2 regions of the Gordonia pseudamarae genome follow, and region 1 is predicted to be linked to the other one. Evidence: riboswitches for the same ligand, from Rfam matches in the RefSeq annotation. Region 1 holds a riboswitch; the other holds the start of a gene.
The links. Region 1 has a riboswitch for S-adenosylmethionine ahead of GII31_RS03660 (aminotransferase class V-fold PLP-dependent enzyme). Riboswitches for the same ligand answer to the same signal wherever they lie in the genome.
Positions count from the first base shown of each region.

Region 2: it holds a riboswitch for S-adenosylmethionine, as region 1 does, so the genes downstream of both, GII31_RS07210 (bifunctional o-acetylhomoserine/o-acetylserine sulfhydrylase) here and GII31_RS03660 (aminotransferase class V-fold PLP-dependent enzyme) in region 1, are expected to answer to the same signal.

Region 1 covers NZ_CP045809.1:849,022-857,868, reverse strand. Annotated here, with positions in the region: gene tilS (tRNA lysidine(34) synthetase TilS) at 1-499, opposite strand, end outside; gene GII31_RS03685 (zinc-dependent metalloprotease) at 679-1,866, opposite strand; gene GII31_RS03680 (D-alanyl-D-alanine carboxypeptidase/D-alanyl-D-alanine-endopeptidase) at 1,863-3,254, opposite strand; gene GII31_RS03675 (inorganic diphosphatase) at 3,434-3,922, shown strand; gene alc (allantoicase) at 4,132-5,115, shown strand; gene GII31_RS03665 (hypothetical protein) at 5,197-5,634, opposite strand; gene GII31_RS03660 (aminotransferase class V-fold PLP-dependent enzyme) at 5,642-6,934, opposite strand; SAM riboswitch class IV at 6,953-7,065, opposite strand; gene GII31_RS03655 (hypothetical protein) at 7,328-7,747, shown strand; gene GII31_RS03650 (acyltransferase family protein) at 7,758-8,847, shown strand, end outside.
Region 2 covers NZ_CP045809.1:1,630,299-1,639,145, reverse strand. Annotated here, with positions in the region: gene sdhA (succinate dehydrogenase flavoprotein subunit) at 1-1,401, shown strand, start outside; gene GII31_RS07235 (succinate dehydrogenase iron-sulfur subunit) at 1,401-2,195, shown strand; gene GII31_RS07230 (YhjD/YihY/BrkB family envelope integrity protein) at 2,359-3,435, opposite strand; gene trpS (tryptophan--tRNA ligase) at 3,476-4,540, opposite strand; gene GII31_RS07220 (exodeoxyribonuclease III) at 4,609-5,481, opposite strand; gene GII31_RS07215 (hypothetical protein) at 5,531-5,674, opposite strand; SAM riboswitch class IV at 5,757-5,873, shown strand; gene GII31_RS07210 (bifunctional o-acetylhomoserine/o-acetylserine sulfhydrylase) at 5,938-7,251, shown strand; gene metX (homoserine O-acetyltransferase MetX) at 7,284-8,444, shown strand; gene metX (homoserine O-acetyltransferase MetX) at 8,455-8,847, shown strand, end outside.

The DNA of each region.
Region 1 (8,847 bases):
CCTCGCGGCGCAGACGCACCCGGGTGAACCGGGGGTCGCTGTTGTGTGGATCGTCGAACGGGGTCAGGCCCAATTCGGCGCAGACGCCGATCGTGTCGGCCCGGCGGACGCCGAGCAACGGCCGGCCCCACGGGGCGTTCCACACCCGCATCCCCGCCAACGAACGCGCGCCCGAACCGCGCGCCAGACCCAGCAGGACCGTCTCGGCCTGATCGTCCATCGTGTGACCGAGCAGGACCGGACGGCCGGCGCGGGCCCGATCGAGGGCGGCGTAGCGGGCCGTACGTGCGGCCGACTCCAGGCCGCCCCGGCCGTCGACGGTCACCGTGACCACCTCGGCGCCGGCGCCCAGCTCGATCGCCTGATCGGCGGCACGGCGCGCGATGTCTGCCGACCCCGGCTGCAGCGCGTGGTCGACGACGATCGCGTGCGCCGACAGACCTGCGCGCACCGCACAGGCCAGCAATGCCAGTGAGTCGGGGCCGCCGGAGAGGGCCACGCAGACCGCCGTGGTCGCCGGTGCGGGCGTGCGGGTGTCGGCGCCGGGTGGGCGGACGTTGTTGTCGTGCGGGGTTTCGAGGCTCGTCGCTTGCGCTCCTCGCGCCTCAACCGGCGAGGACGACACCGGTGGACGGGGCGGACCGAGATGGAGTCGGACGAAGGCGGCTACGGCCGCGGTTACAGCACCCGTTCGATCCACAATGTCGGCTCGGTGATCTCGGCGGGCAACGGCATCGTCTCGGGGGAGCTCCAGATGGTGTTGAACCGTTCCATGCCGACGGCCGCCACCACTTCGTCGACGAACGCCTTGCCCCGCACGTATTGGGCCAGCTTGGCGTCCATGCCGATCAGTGCCCGGAAGATGCGTTGCAGTGGACTCTGCCGGGCGGCGCGACGGCCGTCGAACGCCTTGCGGATGGCCGCGACCGTCGGCACGTGTGCCGGGCCCACCGCATCCATCACATGATCGGCATGCCCCTCCAGCAGGGTGCCGAGCATCATCATCCGGTTGAACGCCTCGTACTGCTCCGGCGACTGCATCAACTGCATCGCACCCACGACGCCCTTCTCACGGGGCTTGTCACTGCGGACCGCCTCGGTGATGCGGCTGACCACCTCCGACACCGACTCCCCCGCATCGGAGGTGAGCACCTCGATGTTGTCGGTCATGTACTGCCGAAGCCACGGATTGGCCGAGAACTGCACCCGGTGGGTCACCTCGTGCAGGCACACCCACAGCCGGAAGTCCGACGGCACCACCTTGAGGTTGCGTTCGACGGTGATGATGTTGGGTGCCACCACCATCAGCACCCCCGGTTCCCCGGTGTCCGGGTCGGGGGTGAACGGGTCGTACTGGCCGAGGATCGCCGACGACAGGAACGCCAGCAGCGCGCCCGCCTGGGCACCGCCGACCGTGCCGGGAACCTTCTCCAGCGTGGCGACCGAGGACCGCCAGAATCTGCCGGGGATCGCGGTGAGACCACCGGGCGGCGACGGGGCCGGCCCGACCGGCGTCGAGGGCACCTCCTCCGACGACGTCCCCGGCTCGGTACCGAGCATGGACTGCATGGAGCGGGCGGCGGCGTCGACCCATTCGTTGCGGTCGAGCACCCGGGTTGTGGGAATACGCAGGCCGTCGGCCAGGCCGGTCACCTCCCGGACCGGCGCCTCGGCGCGGGTCGCGGCGTCGAGCAGCTCCGCGTAGGCCGCCTCCCGCGTGTACTCGGTGATCGTGGGTCCCGGACGCGACAGCCGTTTGCCGATACCGGCGGCGACCGACCAGTCGATACGATCGGCGCCCGACTCCTGCCCGCCCGACTCCTGCCTATGGCCGGGTGTCGGGTCTGTGTGTGTGTTCTCGGTCATCGGCATCCGCACTCCCTCAAGTCTCCGACCACCGCGTCGAGCGCCGGTCTCGCATCGGCCGGAGAGGTTCCGCCCGAGATCAGCGCATACGACAGGACGCGGCCGTCGACGGTTTGCACTATCCCCGTCAACGAACTGACCCCCGTCAACGTTCCGGTCTTGGCCCGCGCCCAGCCCGCACCCGGATTGGTCGACGGATCGAACCGGTCGGCGAGGGTGCCGGTACCGGCCGCGATCGGCAGGCCGTCGAGCAGCGGACGCAGAGCGGTGCGGGTCTGAGCGCTCGCCCCGATACCGCTGCCCGAACCCACCGACTCCCCCGAGGAGGTGGTGGCCGGGCCCGACGACACCGGGGCGCTGGCCGCCGACATCACCGTGTCCAGGATCTTGGCCGACACCCGGTTGTCGTAGGACAGGCCCGACGAGTCGTCCATCGTCACGCCGGCCACGTCGAAACCGGCGTCGGCGAGTGTCGCCTTCACCGCTTCGGCGCCCGCCGCCAGGGTGGCCGGGCCGCCGCGGGCCACCGACAATTCCACGGCGAGGGTTTCGGCGAGCACGTTGTCGCTGAACCGGAGCATGTCCTCCACCCGCGTCTGCAGCGGCGCCGAGCGCACCGACGCCACCGTCTGCGCGTCGGTGCCCGCGGTGATGCCCTCGTCATCGTCGAAGTCGACGCCGAGTGCCTCGGCGAGCGCCCGGCCCGCCACTTTCGCCGGGTCGGGGGTACGTGCGGAGAACTCGTCGAGCGGGTCGGCGACCCGGCCGCCGTCGACGATCAGCGCCTCGATCGGGGTGATGTCGCCGCCGGCGATGTCCGCGCGCGCCCAGTTGCCGTTCATGGTGGGCCCGGTGAACGCCGAGGTGTCCACCGCCACCGATGACACGTCGACGCCGGACTTCTTGATCTGCGCAGCCAGCTCGGCGATGCGGCCGGGATCGGTGTAGAAGGTGGCCGCGCCGGTCGGCTGCGCCGACAATGTCGGATCACCGGCGCCCTGGAGGATCAGCTGTCCGCCCGCCCCGGCCAGCACCCGCGTGGTGAGGCGTTTGTCGTGCGGCAGGCCGAGCAGTGCCGCCGCACCGGTCAGCACCTTGGCGTTGGATGCGGGCACCCGCGGCTCGTCGGGGGACTGCGACCACAGCACCTCGCCGGTGCGCGGATCGGAGATCTGGCCGGTGAACTCGCCCAGCGCCGGCGCCGTGACCGACGAGGCGATCGCCCTGCGCACACCCGCCGCCGACGGTGTGGGCGCATCCGCCGACACCGGCCTGATCTGCGGGTCGACGACGATCGCCGCCGGCCGCGGCGGAATCCCGGGCGGCAGTTCGTCCTCGCCGAGCTGGGCGTAGACGGTGACCGCGCCTGCGACCAGGACCGCGACCATCACCAGCGACAGCAACGTCCAGACGACTATTCGCCGAGTCCTCCTGGGACGCGAGCTGACGGTGTCGCGCACAAAACCTCCGGGTCCGACGTCAGGGATACAGGTCTAACAGTATCGTTCTAGGCGGATCATGCGGGCGACAGAAGTCCCGCACGCAAGTCTCAACCGCAGGAGGAAACGTGGAATTCGATGTAACCATCGAGATCCCCAAGGGCAGCCGCAACAAGTACGAGGTCGACCACGAGACGGGCAAGGTCTTCCTCGACCGCTACCTGTACACCTCGTTCGGCTACCCCGCCGACTACGGCTACGCCGACGGCACCCTCGGCGAGGACGGCGATCCGCTCGACGTACTGGTCCTGCTCCCCGAATCCGTCTATCCGGGCGTCGTGGTCAAGGCCCGTGTCGTGGCCATGTACACCATGACCGACGAGGCCGGCGGCGACGACAAGCTCCTCGCCGTGCCCGCCGGTGACGTGCGCTGGGACCACATCCAGGACGTCGGCGACGTCAACGAGTTCGAGTTGAACGCCATCTCGCACTTCTTCGAGCACTACAAGGACCTCGAGCCGGGCAAGAGTGTCACCCCCGGCGGCTGGGTCGGCCGCGAGGCGGCCGAGAAGGTGGCCGTCGAGGCCATCGAGCGCGCCAAGACCGAAGGTCACTGAGAGTTCGTCGCTTCGAAGGGTCCGGTGAGACGGGCACGTCGGATTCCCGTCTCACCGGGCCCTTCGTGCTCCCGCCTCCCCGGCCCCCGAAGACCGGCGCCGGGGACGAGTTCCTCGTCCCCGGCGAGGGTGCGGCATCGGCATTAGGATCGTCCGTTGTGACACCTTCCCCACCCGCCCCCGCAGCCGCCCGCCCGCACTTCACGTCGATGCCGGACCTGGCGCTACGAAATCTCGGAGGCGCGGTGGTGTGGACCAACGACGACCTGTTCGCCGAGGTCCAGAATCTGCTCAACGCCCCGCCGGCCGAATACCGGCCGGCCACCTTCGGGCACAAGGGTCAGGTGTACGACGGCTGGGAGACCCGCCGCCGGCGCGAACCGGGCGTCGACCAGGCGATCGTGCGGCTCGGCACTCCCGGTGTGGTGTACGGCGTGGTGGTCGACACCTCCTGGTTCAAGGGCAACTATCCACCGTTCATCTCCGTCGACGCCATCGCCGTCGAAGGAATCGTGTCGGGGGCCGAACTCGCCGCGAGCGAGGACTGGGTGACCGTCGTCGAGAAGTCGGCCGTCGACGGCGACACCCGCAACCCGTTCCGGGTGGACGCCAAGGAACGGTTCACACATGTGCGGCTCACCATGCATCCCGACGGCGGCGTGGCCCGGTTCCGCGTGCACGGGCGCGGTGTACCCGACCCGAAGTTCTTCCGCTACGGACACTTCGACCTGGCTGCTCTGGAGAACGGCGGCCTGGTCACCGCCTGTTCCAACATGTACTACAGTTCCCCCAACAATCTGCTGATGCCCGGTCGCGCCCGCACCATGGGTGAGGGGTGGGAGACCTCGCGGCGCCGCGACTCCGGCAACGACTGGGTGCAGGTACGCCTGGCCGGCCGCAGTCACGCCGGCCTCGTCGAACTGGACACGAGCTATTTTCTCGGCAACGCGCCCGGGGCCGCGACGGTCCGGGGCCGGGACGGCGAGGACGGCGAGTGGTTTGAGGTGTTGCCCCGCACCACGCTCCAGCCCGACACCCGGCACCGGTTCGTCATAGACCTCGACCGGCCGATGACCGAGGCCCGGCTGGATATCTATCCCGACGGCGGCATGGCCCGGTTCCGGTTGTACGGCACCCTCACCGACGATGCCGAGGCCGCGCTCACCGAACGGTGGGAACGCGGCGAGGCCTGAGCTTCCACTGGCGACAAAATTCATCCGGTATGGCGGTTGGCGCGGGCATATGTCCGCGCCAACCGCCATATCGGACGATCTTTACGCGGCGAAGGCCGGGAGGACCTCGTCCCGGATGCGGGACTCGGTGGCCGAACCGTCGAGCGGGGTGATGAGTACCGCGTCGGCGACCTCGGCGGCGTAGATGTCACGGATGAGACCGATGAGCCCGTGCGGGGTGCCGATGTAACGCACCGTCTCCGAACCCGCCGGGTCGGTGGGAACATTACCCACCGAGGCCCGGGCCGACGCGGGATGGGCGGCGATCGCCACCTCCACCTCCAGCGCCACTATGAATCTCGCAGGGTCACGCTGGCCGGACCGCAGCACGTTCCGCGCCCGCTGCGCATCACGCAGCGTCGGGCGACGCACCACGATGGGCAGGTCGACGCCGGCGTCCCCGCGCAGCGCGACCGACAGTTGCGGCCGCCCCACGCTGATGGTTGTCCCGGTCACGGCTTCGGCGATATCGACAGTCATCTCAGGTTCACTTCCGCTCGATGGTGCCACGACGGGACACCAACTCCGACAATGCATTCAGTAGGCGATCGACGTCATCGACACCGGTGCCGAGACCGAAACTCGCCCGCACCGCCCCGGCCGGATAGCCCAGCCGGGTCAGCAGCGGGTGCGCGCAGAACCGGCCGTCGCGCACCCCGATACCGTGGTGATCGCTCAGATAGCAGGCGACCGTGCGCGCCGAAAAGCCGTCGACGGCGAATCCCGCGATGCCGACGCGGCCGGCCGAGTCGGTGAAGATCCGCAGCGGACGCACCCCGTCGAGGACCGACAGTCCGGCGTCGAGCCGCTCACGCAGTGCGTGCCCGTGATGCCCGATCGCATCGAAACCGATGTCGGACAACGCGGTGCAGGCATCCGCGATGGACACCGCGCCCAGCACGTTGGGCGAGCCCGCCTCGTGCCGGGCCGGTCCGGTGTGCCACTGCGCCCGGCCGCCGGAGGCGACCTCGGCGCTCGCGCCGCCGCCTGCCAGATACGGCGAGGCCTCGTCGAGCCAGTCGCCGCGCCCCACCAGCACGCCGGAACCGAACGGCGCATACAGCTTGTGACCGGAGAACACCAGATAGTCGATACCGTGGCTGACCACCGAAACCGGCTGGTGCGCAACCAGTTGTGCCCCGTCGATGAGAATCCGGGCACCGTGCCGGTGGGCGATCGAGGCCAGCCTCGTGACCGGCAGCACCTCGCCGGTGACGTTCGAGGCGGCGGTGATCGCCAGCAGCGCCGCCGGTGTGGCCGCGAGCTCGTCCTCCAGGGCGGCAAGCGTCTCCTCGATGGTCGCGCAGGCGGTGACCAGCCGGGTACCGGGAAGACGCTGCCACGGAAGCAGGTTGGCGTGATGCTCGATGTCGAGGACCACCACGTCACCGCCGCGCTCTCCGAGGCAGTGGGCCAGCAGGTTGATCGAGTCGGTGGTGTTGCGGGTGAACACGACGTGGTCGTCGGCGCGGGCCCGGACGAACCGGCGGATGGTTTCGCGGGCCTGTTCGTAGCGGTGGGTGGTGATCTGTGACAGCGCGCCGGCGCCACGGTGCACGCTCGCGTACTGCGGCAGGGCGGCCAGCAGTCCGTCGGCGACGGCCCGCAACGCCGGGGCACTGGCCGCGTAGTCGAAGTTGGCGTACAGCACCGACGATCCGTCGAGCAGCGACACCCGTTCGTCGGCACCGACCACATCCGCGAGCGGCGGGAGGAAGGCACCGCCGACGGCGGCCGGGTCGACGGGCCGGAAAACGGAATTGGACAGGACAGCGGTCATGACAAAGACTCCTCGGGAGATCCACGCTTGCCGTGTCCGGTCGGACACGGCCGGGTCGTCACCCGGAGCACCCCACCGTGGCGGAGGGTTGCCGACCAGCCAGCCGGGGCTTGACGCTGGTACTCGTGACCCATCACCGATGGTTGTCCGACGGCGGTTCGGGTGTCAATCGAGATCGTGGGTTTGACTCACCGTGGTCGGAAAGGACCGCGCCCCGGAGGGCCGGCGAGATCCGTGCGGCGGGGGACCTCGACATCCCGTGGGTGTCACCCGCAAGGTCTATCCCGAATACCATCCCCAGCACATGTGCTGGCCGGTATGTTCACAGTATTGTGAGCCGTGTGCCGGGGATCACCGGTACTCGCCGTGATCAAGACGACCCGAGGGGACCCCGTGACCGCCCGACGCGCCGCGCGCACTCTGACCATCGCATTGCTGGCCCCGCTGACCGTCGGGCTCGCAGCCTGCGGATCCGACGACTCAGATTCCCCGTCGTCGAGCGTGCCATCGGTCTCCAGCAGCACGATGTCGAGCGAACCGAGCACCACGACGAGTGCGCCGTCGTCGACCACGACCCCGGCCACCTCCACTCCCGAGGCAACCGTCGACGCGCCGGTGGAGCAGCAAACACAGGCACCCGTCGAACAACCGGCTCCCGAGCAGACGCAGGCCCCGGCCGAGCAGCAGGCACCCGTCGAGCAGGCACCCGTCGAGCAGCCCGCACCCGAGCAGACGCAGGCCCCGGCCGAGCAGCAAGCCCCGCAGACGCCTCCGCAACTGCCGCAGGGTGGCGGCGGCCGACCCGGCTACTGAGCAGCCGGCGGTGACGGACACGGCCGACCGCAACCCGGACCCGGTAGCCGATCGCCCGCACAAGACCGGCGCTCCCCCCGTCGTTGACGTGCGTGGCACGCGGCTGCCCTCGCTGACCGGTATGCGGTGGTGGGCAGCGCTGGCGGTGTTCGTGCTGCACACGGTCGTGTTCCTGCCGGTGTATCCATTCTACGGCAGCGACACCTACTGGAGCATCGCCAAGGCGATACCCATGCAGGTGGGCGCGGCGGGCGTGACGTTCTTCTTCGTCCTCAGCGGGTTCATCATGCTGTGGACCCGCCGGTCCGGCGACACGCCGCGTGCCTTCATCGGGCGCCGGGCGAAGAAGATCTATCCGACGCACCTGGTGGCCGTCGCGGTGCTGCTGGTGGTGCTGCCGGTGCCGTTGAGCAAGCTGGTCACCTGGGTGCCCACCACCCTGCTGGTACAGACCTGGTGGCCCGACTGGACGTCGTTGGGCGGTCTGAACATCCCGGCGTGGTCGCTGGCCTCGGAGATCCTGTTCTACGCGACGTTCCCGTTTCTGGTGCCGTTCATCGAGAAGATCGCCGACCGGTTGGTACCCGCGGCGATCGCGGTGGTGTTCGCGCTGATCGTGGTGCTGCACACCTGCTACTACCTGTTCGCCGACGGCTACAAGGGCACGGGCAACATGTACGGCGCCCGGATGGTCGTGGAGGCCGACGGCACGTTGCCGACGGTCACCCCCGAATACGGGTACAACGCCGATCCGGCGTTCTTCGCCCACGACTACCTCGGCTACAGCGACCACGGGTACTGGCTGAGTTACTACTTTCCGCTGTCGCGGCTGCCCGAGTTCTTCCTGGGGGTCCTCGTGGCGCGGTTGGTGATCAGCGGGCGCTGGCGCAACACCCGGCTGTGGTGGCCGCTGCTGTCGCTGGCGGTGGCGTTCGCGGCAACATGGTGGGTGCCGTCCAACTACGCGATGAGCGTGCTGATCCTGCTGCCGACCGCCGCCGTCATCGCCACCGCCTGCCTGCGCGATGTGACCGGTCGCCGGGGGATCAACGCAACCGGCCCGATGGTCTGGCTGGGCGACGTGTCGTACGCTTTCTACC
Region 2 (8,847 bases), 780 kb from region 1:
CACACGCGCGACCACGGCAAGGCCCCGGTCCGCCGGGCCTGCTACGCCGCCGACCGCACCGGCCACATGATCCTGCAGACGCTGTACCAGAACTGCGTCAAGCACGATGTCGAGTTCTTCAACGAGTTCTACGCACTCGACATCTGTCTGACGGAGAACGAGGACGGCGAACTCACCGCCACCGGCGTCGTCGCCTACGAGCTGGCCACCGGCGAGATCCACGTCTTCCACGCCAAGTCGATCGTGTTCGCCACCGGTGGTTCCGGACGTATGTACAAGACCACCTCCAACGCGCACACCCTCACCGGCGACGGCATGGGCATCATCTTCCGCAAGGGACTTCCCTTGGAGGACATGGAGTTCCACCAATTCCATCCGACCGGTCTGGCCGGCCTGGGCATTCTCATCTCGGAAGCTGTGCGTGGTGAGGGCGGTATCCTGCGCAACGTGGACGGCGAGCGGTTCATGGAACGCTACGCCCCCACCATCAAGGACCTCGCGCCCCGTGACATCGTGGCCCGCTCGATGGTGCTGGAGGTACTCGAAGGTCGCGGCGCCGGACCGAACAAGGACTACGTCTACATCGACGTGACCCACCTCGGCGAGGACGTGCTCAACGAGAAGCTCCCCGATATCACCGAGTTCTCGCGCACCTACCTCGGCGTCGACCCGGTCACCGAGTACGTGCCGGTGTTCCCCACCTGCCACTACGTGATGGGCGGCATCCCGACCAACATCGAAGGCCAGGTGTTGCGCAACAACACCGAGATCGTGCACGGTCTGTTCGCCGCCGGCGAGTGCGCGTGCGTGTCGGTGCACGGCGCCAACCGCCTCGGCACCAACTCGCTGCTCGACATCAACGTGTTCGGCCGGCGCGCGGGTATCGCCGCCGCGGAGCACGCCAACTCCGCGTCGTTCGTGCCGCTTCCCGAGGCGCCCACCTCGATGGTCGACAGCTGGCTGGAAACCCTGCTGTCCGACCACGGCCACGAACGGGTCGCCGACATCCGCACCGAGCTGCAGGCCTCGATGGACGCCAACGCGTCGGTGTTCCGCACCGAGGACACCCTCAAGCAGGCCCTCAAGGATGTACAGGGGTTCAAGGAGCGGTACGCCCACATTCGCATCCACGACAAGGGCAAGCGCTTCAACTCCGACCTGCTCGAAGCCATCGAACTCGGCTTCCTGCTGGAAATGGCCGAGGTCACCGTCGCCGGTGCCCTCAACCGCAAGGAATCCCGTGGTGGGCACGCCCGTGAGGACTACCCCAACCGCGACGACGTCAACTTCATGCGCCACACGATGGCGTACAAGAAGGGCGCCGACCTGGTCGCCGACATCGAGCTGGACTACAAGCCCGTGGTACAGACCCGATACGAGCCGATGGAGCGTAAGTACTGATGACCGCAATCCTGGAAAAGCCCACGCCCGGCTCCGACGAGCCGCCGCTGCCCCCGGTGCCCGCCGAGGCCACCATGATCACGCTCAAGATCTACCGGTTCAACCCGGAAGATCCTGACGCACAGGGATTCCAGAGCTACCGTGTCCCGGCCCTGCCGACCGACCGGCTGCTCAACCTGCTGCTGTACGTGAAGGGTTATCTCGACGGCTCACTCACCTTCCGGCGCAGCTGCGCACACGGCGTGTGCGGCTCCGACGCGATGCGGGTCAACGGCGTCAACCGGCTGGCGTGCAAGCTGCTGATGAAGGATCTGCTGCCCAAGGATCCCGCCAAGGCCAAGGAACTGACGATCACCATCGAACCCATCAAGGGTCTGCCGGTGGAGAAGGACCTGATCGTCAACATGGAGCCGTTCTTCGACGCCTACCGGGCGATCAAGCCGTTCCTGATCACCTCGGGCAATGAGCCGACGTACGAGCGTATCCAGAGCCAGACCGACCGCGCCCGCTTCGATGACACCACCAAGTGCATCCTGTGCGCGTGCTGCACCACCAGTTGCCCGATCTTCTGGAACGAGGGCAGCTACTTCGGTCCGGCCGCCATCGTCAACGCGCACCGGTTCATCTTCGACAGCCGTGACGAGGCCGCCGTCGAGCGCCTGGACATCCTCAACGATGTCGACGGCGTGTGGCGTTGCCGTACCACCTTCAACTGCACCGATGCCTGCCCGCGCGGCATCCAGGTGACCCAGGCGATCTCGGAAGTCAAGCGCGCACTGATGTTCTCGCGCTGACGCCTGCCTTTCAGAAGACAGGGGGCCCGCCGACCGAATGGTCGGCGGGCCCCCTGTCGTTTCCGGTCGAACTGTCGTTTCCGGTCGAACTGTCGTGTCCGGTCGCACAGTCCCTATCCAGGTTTGCCGCCGGTGCGTCGGGCCGGGACCGGCGGCCACGATCTCACCTGCGCAGACGCGCGACCTGCGCGATGGATGCCGCGAGCACCGCTCCGGCGGCCACCGCACCCGCGATCACCGTTGGTCTCGGCGTCGGATTAACCGCGTAGGTCGGTGAGATCACCACAGTCCGCTGCGCCTGCTCCTCCTCGTGCGGTTCGATCTCATCGACCACCTGGAAGGCCTGGTTCTTCGGGTCCGTGGCGCACCAGGCGGTGGCGTACAACAGGATTCGCGAGGCGAGATAGGCGAACACCATGATGCCGATGATCGATCCGAAGGCCGCGCCCGCGGGCCCGCTCATCACCGACGTCAGGTAGATGCCGCCGAACGTCTTGAGGACCTCGAAGACCACCGCCATCAGCAGCCCCGCCTTGAGACAGTTCGTGAACGGCACCTTGGTCAGCGGAAGCCACGACTGCACGAAAGTGCACAGCATCCAGGACGCGCAGACCGACACCAGGATCGAGACCACCCGGATCACCGTCGACGCCCACGGCATGTCATCGATCGACAGCCAGTCCATGATCTTGTTGAGCAGCCCGCTGCTACCCAGCGCGCTCAGCACCATCGTGACGATGAACGCCGCCCCGAGGGCCACGAAGGCCAGCAGATCGCCGAGCTTGGCCATCACCGCGTTGCGTTTGATGCGTCCGCCCCAGATCTCGGTCAGCGCCATGCGCACACCCGCCATCCATCCGATGCCGGTGAACGCCGCACCGAACAGGCCGACCACACCGACCGTGGCGCGGGAGGCGATGGCCGAATCAATCAGGTCCGACACCTGCGTGCCCATGTCGCCGGGCATCTGCTCGACCACCGACTCCTGGATCTCGTCGAGCAGACCCTGATTGCCGGCGAGGACATAACCGGCAATGGCGAACGCCACCATGAGGATAGGGATGAGTGCGAGTATCCCGTTGAAGGTGATGCTCGCGGCATGCAGATTTCCGCGTCGCTCATTGTAGCGGGTGACGGTGTCGAGGATGTGTTTGAGCACCGGCCAGCGGTCCTGCGCCTCGGTGAACTTCTCCTTGCCCGTGCTCACCGCGGCCTTCGCCGAGTCGATCGCCGAACTCATCCCCGATGTCTCCCTCGTCGTGATGCGAAGGAGACATCCCTCACATCTTCGGTGCCAGGAACCCTACTTTGTCATACGTAACAGCGAGTGTGTCGGACGCAATCTTGCGGGCCCGCTGTGCTCCGGCGGCCAAAATACCGTCGAGATAGGCCGGGTCCTCGGTGTATTCGGCGACCCGGCCGCGCAGTGGACCGACGAAATCGGCCAGAACCTCAGCCGTGTCGACCTTCAGGTCGCCGTACCCCTTGCCCGCGTACTTCGCGACGAGATCGTCGATGCCCACTCCGCTCAGCGCGGACTGGATCGTCAGCAGGTTGCTCACGCCGGGCTTGTTCTCGCGGTCGAAGATGATCTCGCTGCCGGTGTCGGTGACCGCCGAGCGGATCTTCTTCGCCGACCGTTTCGGATCGTCGAGCAGGTTGATCAGGCCCTTGTCGGTGTCGGCGGACTTGCTCATCTTGGCCGTCGGGTTCTGCAAGTCGTAGATCTTGGCGAACTCGGAGACGATGTAGGCCTCGGGCACCTTGAGTGCCTTGCCGAATCGCTTGTTGAAGCGCCCGGCCAGGTCGCGGGTCAGTTCCAGATGCTGACGCTGATCCTCACCCACCGGCACCAGGTCGACCTGGAATGCCAGGATGTCCGCGGCCATCAGGATCGGGTAGGTGAACAGCCCCACCCCGGCGGCATCGGCGCCCTGTTTGGCGGATTTGTCCTTGAACTGCGTCATCCGGCCCGCCTCACCGAAACCGGTCAGGCACGAGAGCACCCAGTTGAGCTGCGCGATCTCGGGCACGTGCGATTGGACGTAGATCGTCGCGCGCTCCGGGTCGACGCCGACGGCCAGCAACTGCGCGACCGCCACCCGGGTGCGTTCACGAAGCACCGCGGGATCCTGCGGCACCGTGATGGCGTGCATGTCGGGGATGAAGTAGTAGGCGTCGAAGTCGTCCTGCAGTTGCACCCACTGCCGCACGGCACCGAGGTAGTTGCCGAGGTGGAAGGAGTCACTCGTCGGCTGAATTCCGGACAGCACCCGCTTACGGGCCTGGGGTACGGCACCTTCGCCGCCGGTGTTCTCACTGCTCGCGACTTCACTGCTGGTCATGGGTTCCAGTGTCTCAAAGGCGCTCAACCCGATGTTGTCGGCACACCCGGCGACGTGGCGCGGGACGGTCAGCCGAAGGTGACGGTCACCGGTGCGTGGTCGGACCAGCGCAGATCGTAGGCATCGGCGCGGTCGACGACGGCCGAACGCGCGGCGGCGGCCATCGGGGCGTTCGCCAACTGGTAGTCGATGCGCCAGCCGGCGTCGTTGTCGAAGGCCTTGCCGCGCCACGACCACCAGCTGTATGGTCCGGGTCCCTCGGGGTGCAGGTCGCGGACCACGTCGGACCAGCCCGATGCCAGCAGCCCGGCCACCCATGCACGTTCGTGCGGTAGGAAGCCGGGGCTCGTGAGGTTGCCCTTCCAGTTCTTGATGTCGGCCTCGGCGGGCGCGATGTTCCAGTCGCCGCCGACGACCACTCCCCGATCCCGCGCTCCCCCGTCCTGCACTCTCCCGTCCGGATCGATGAGGCCGGCGAGATACGCGCCGAATTCGTCGAGGAAGCGCTTCTTCTCCTCGAATTTGGCCGCGTCCTGCGGAGTGTCCGCGGCGCCTTTGGGCAGGTACAGGGCGCCGACCGTCAGCTCGCCGACACCGTCGATGCCGGGTGCGCCGAAGTCGGCCTCGACGTATCGGCCCAGATCGTCGAATTCTGCGCTGCCGAAGCCGGTGCGCACGGCGGCCGGTTCGATGCGGCTGAGCACGCCGACCCCGGCATGACCCTTGACCGACGATTCGGTCATCGTCAGGTGCCAGCCACCCTCCAGCACCGGTGCCAGCGCCTCGTGTGCTTGTTTGTGCGATGCCCGGATTTCCTGCAGGACAATCACATCCGATGGTGCCTCCGACAACCATCGCAACATTCCCGCGTTGCGTTCGTTGCGTTGCCTGACGGCGGCACGGATACCGTTGACGTTGACCGTGGTGATAACGATGGACACGACAACCGAGCCTACGTGTGCACGGCCGCGACGCCGACGGCGATCACCGTCACCCACGCCGGTGTGCCGCCACGGCCGGTACCAGAATCAGCAGCCCGCCCACGGCCAGGTCCGCGCCGAACAGGGTGGGCGTCGGCAGAGTGCGCAGCAGCGCCGGCACCGTATTCCACGAACACGCGGTGAGATCGTTCACAACACCGATTTCCGCGGTGTTCCAACCGGTCTGAGCAGGAGGGTTCCCTGGGTATGAAATCGGTGTTATATCCTTGTCGCCAGGTCATGAGTATCAGCACGAAGCCCCGGCTCGCTGATCGGCAACCCTCCAACCGCGGTGGGGTGCTCCGGGTGATGACCAGGTTGGGGGCCACACGGCCTCCCGGCAAGCGCGGGTCCGAAGGTCGGACCCCACAGGGTCTCAGCGAGCCCTGCCGACCGTAAGAAAGTTGTGTACACGTCATGTCTGACGCAGCGAATCCAGCAGACAACTGGAGTTTCGAAACCAAGCAGATCCACGTCGGCCAATCACCGGATCCGACGACCGGTGCGCGCGCGTTGCCGATCTACCAGACCACCAGCTACACCTTCCGCGACACCGAGCACGCCGCCAATCTCTTCGGCCTCACCGAGCCCGGCAACATCTACACCCGGATCATGAACCCGACGCAGGACGCGGTCGAGCAGCGCCTGGCCGCACTCGAGGGCGGCGTCGCCGCACTGCTGGTGGCCTCGGGTCAGGCCGCCACCACGTACGCGATCGTCAACGTGGCAGAGGCCGGCAGCCATGTGGTGTCCAGCCCCCGGCTGTACGGCGGAACCTACAACCTGTTCCACTACACCCTGCCCAAGCTGGGTGTCGAGGTCACCTTCGTCGACGATCCCGAGGATCCGGCGGCGTGGCAGGCCGCGGTCCGCGACAACACGCGCGCCTTCTACGGCGAGTCCATCGCCAACCCGGGCAATGAGGTACTCGACATCCCGGGCATCTCGGCGGTGGCGCACAACAACGGTATTCCGCTGATCGTCGACAACACCGTCGCGACCCCGTACCTGCTCAATCCGCTGGCTCACGGCGCCGACGTGGTGGTGCATTCGGCCACCAAGTACATCGGCGGCCACGGCACCGCGGTGGGGGGTGTCATCGTCGACGGCGGCACCTTCGACTGGCGGGTCCAGCGCGACGGAACGGACCTGTTCCCGGGTTTCACCACCGCCGATCCCAGCTATCACGGCGTCGTGTTCGCCGACCTGGGCGCCCCGGCGTTCGCTCTGAAGGCCCGGGTCCAGTTGCTGCGTGACATCGGTGCCGCGATCGCCCCGTTCAACGCCTTCCTACTGGCACAGGGCCTGGAGACGCTGAGCCTGCGGGTCGAGCGGCATGTGGCCAACGCGCAGCGCGTCGCCGCGTTCCTCAACGACCATCCGCAGGTCACGTCCGTGACGTATGCGGGGCTGTCGACGTCTCCGTGGTACCGGCGGGGCCAGGAACTGGCCCCCAAGGGGCAGGGTGCGATCGTCGCGTTCGAGATCGACGGCGGCGTGGATGCCGGCAAACGATTCGTCGACGCGTTGACCCTGCACAGCCATGTCGCCAATATCGGCGATGTCCGGTCGCTGGTGATCCATCCGGCCTCGACCACGCACAGTCAGCTGACGCCCGAAGAGCAGCTGGCGGCGGCGGTCACCCCCGGGCTGGTCCGGCTCGCCGTCGGTATCGAAGGCATCGATGACATCATCGCCGACCTCGAGCAGGGCTTCGCGGCAGCCAAGTGAACAGGTGATGTGTGAGAGCGAGTGAGCAACCCGTGCCGGTGACCATCAGCAGTCCAGTGACGGAGCATCCGTACGCCCTCAACTGGGAGAACGCCCCGGACGGGGAGTTGATGTATGCCCCGGTGGGCCCTGTGGCACTCGACAACGGTGAGGTTCTCGGCGACGTGACCCTGGCGTTCCAGCGCTGGGGCACGTTGTCACCCGACCGCGACAACGTGGTGCTCGCCCTGCACGCACTCACCGGGGATTCCCATGTCACCGGACCGGCCGACGACGAGCACGAGGCCGCCGGCTGGTGGGACGGACTGATCGGTCCGGGATGCGCCGTCGACACCGACCAATGGTGTGTCGTGTCCCCCAACGTCCTGGGCGGTTGCCGCGGGTCCACCGGACCCTCGTCGACCGCCCCGGACGGCCGCGCGTGGGGTTCGCGGTTTCCGCGGATCACCATCCTCGACCAGGTTCGGGCCGAGGTCGCGCTGACCGAGGTGCTCGGTATCTCGCGGGTGACGGCCGTGGTCGGCGGCTCGATGGGCGGCGCGCGCGCACTGGAATGGGCGGTCGGCTATCCCGATCGGGTCCGCTCGGCGCTGGTCCTGGCGGTCGGTGCCCGCGCCACCGCCGACCAGATCGGCATCCAGTCCACCCAGATCGCCGCTATCGAGGCCGACCCGCACTGGCAGGGCGGCGACTACCACGGGTCGGGCGTCTCGCCGACTGTCGGTATGGGTATCGCCCGGCGTATCGCGCATCTGTCCTACCGCGCCGAGATCGAGCTCGACGAACGATTCGGCAACTCCCCGCAGGGCACCGAGAATCCGCTCGACGACGGCCGCTATGCCGTCGAAAGCTATCTCGAACACCAGTCGGCGAAGCTGAGCCGGCGGTTCGATCCGGGCAGCTACGTCACCTTGACCGACGCGCTCAACAACCACGACGTCGGCCGGGGTCGAGGCGGTGTCGAGGCGGCGCTGCGCGGCTGCCCGGTGCCCGTCGTCGTCGGCGGGATCGATTCGGACCGGCTCTATCCGCTGCGCCTGCAGGCAGAAATCGCCGAACAACTCGGCAACGCCGCCGGTGGACTGCATGTGGTGAGCTCGGACAAGGGGCATGACGGCTTTCTCACCGAGGCCGACGCCATCGGCGGGCTCCTGCGGTACACGATCGACGTCGCCCGGGATGCGCGCCGGTAGACTCCTACCGATGACCACCGATGAGCCGATCCCCCGTCCGTCGGACACAACCGATTGGGAGGATCTTCCCGACGGTCAGCTGACCTCAGTCACCCTGCCCCCGCTTCCGCTCGACAGCGGCGAGACGTTCGAGAACGTGACGATGGCATTTCAGCGCTGGGGCCGGTTGTCGCCCGACCGCGACAACGTCGTTCTCGTCCTGCACGCGCTCACCGGCGACTCGCACGTCATCGGCCCCGCCGACGACGATCACCCGACACCCGGTTGGTGGGGTGATGTGATCGGGCCGGGCCGGGCCATCGACACCGCCGAATGGTGTGTCATCGCCGCCAACACCCTCGGCGGTTGCCGGGGTTCGACCGGGCCGTCATCGATTGCCCCGGACGGCAGGGCATGGGGATCC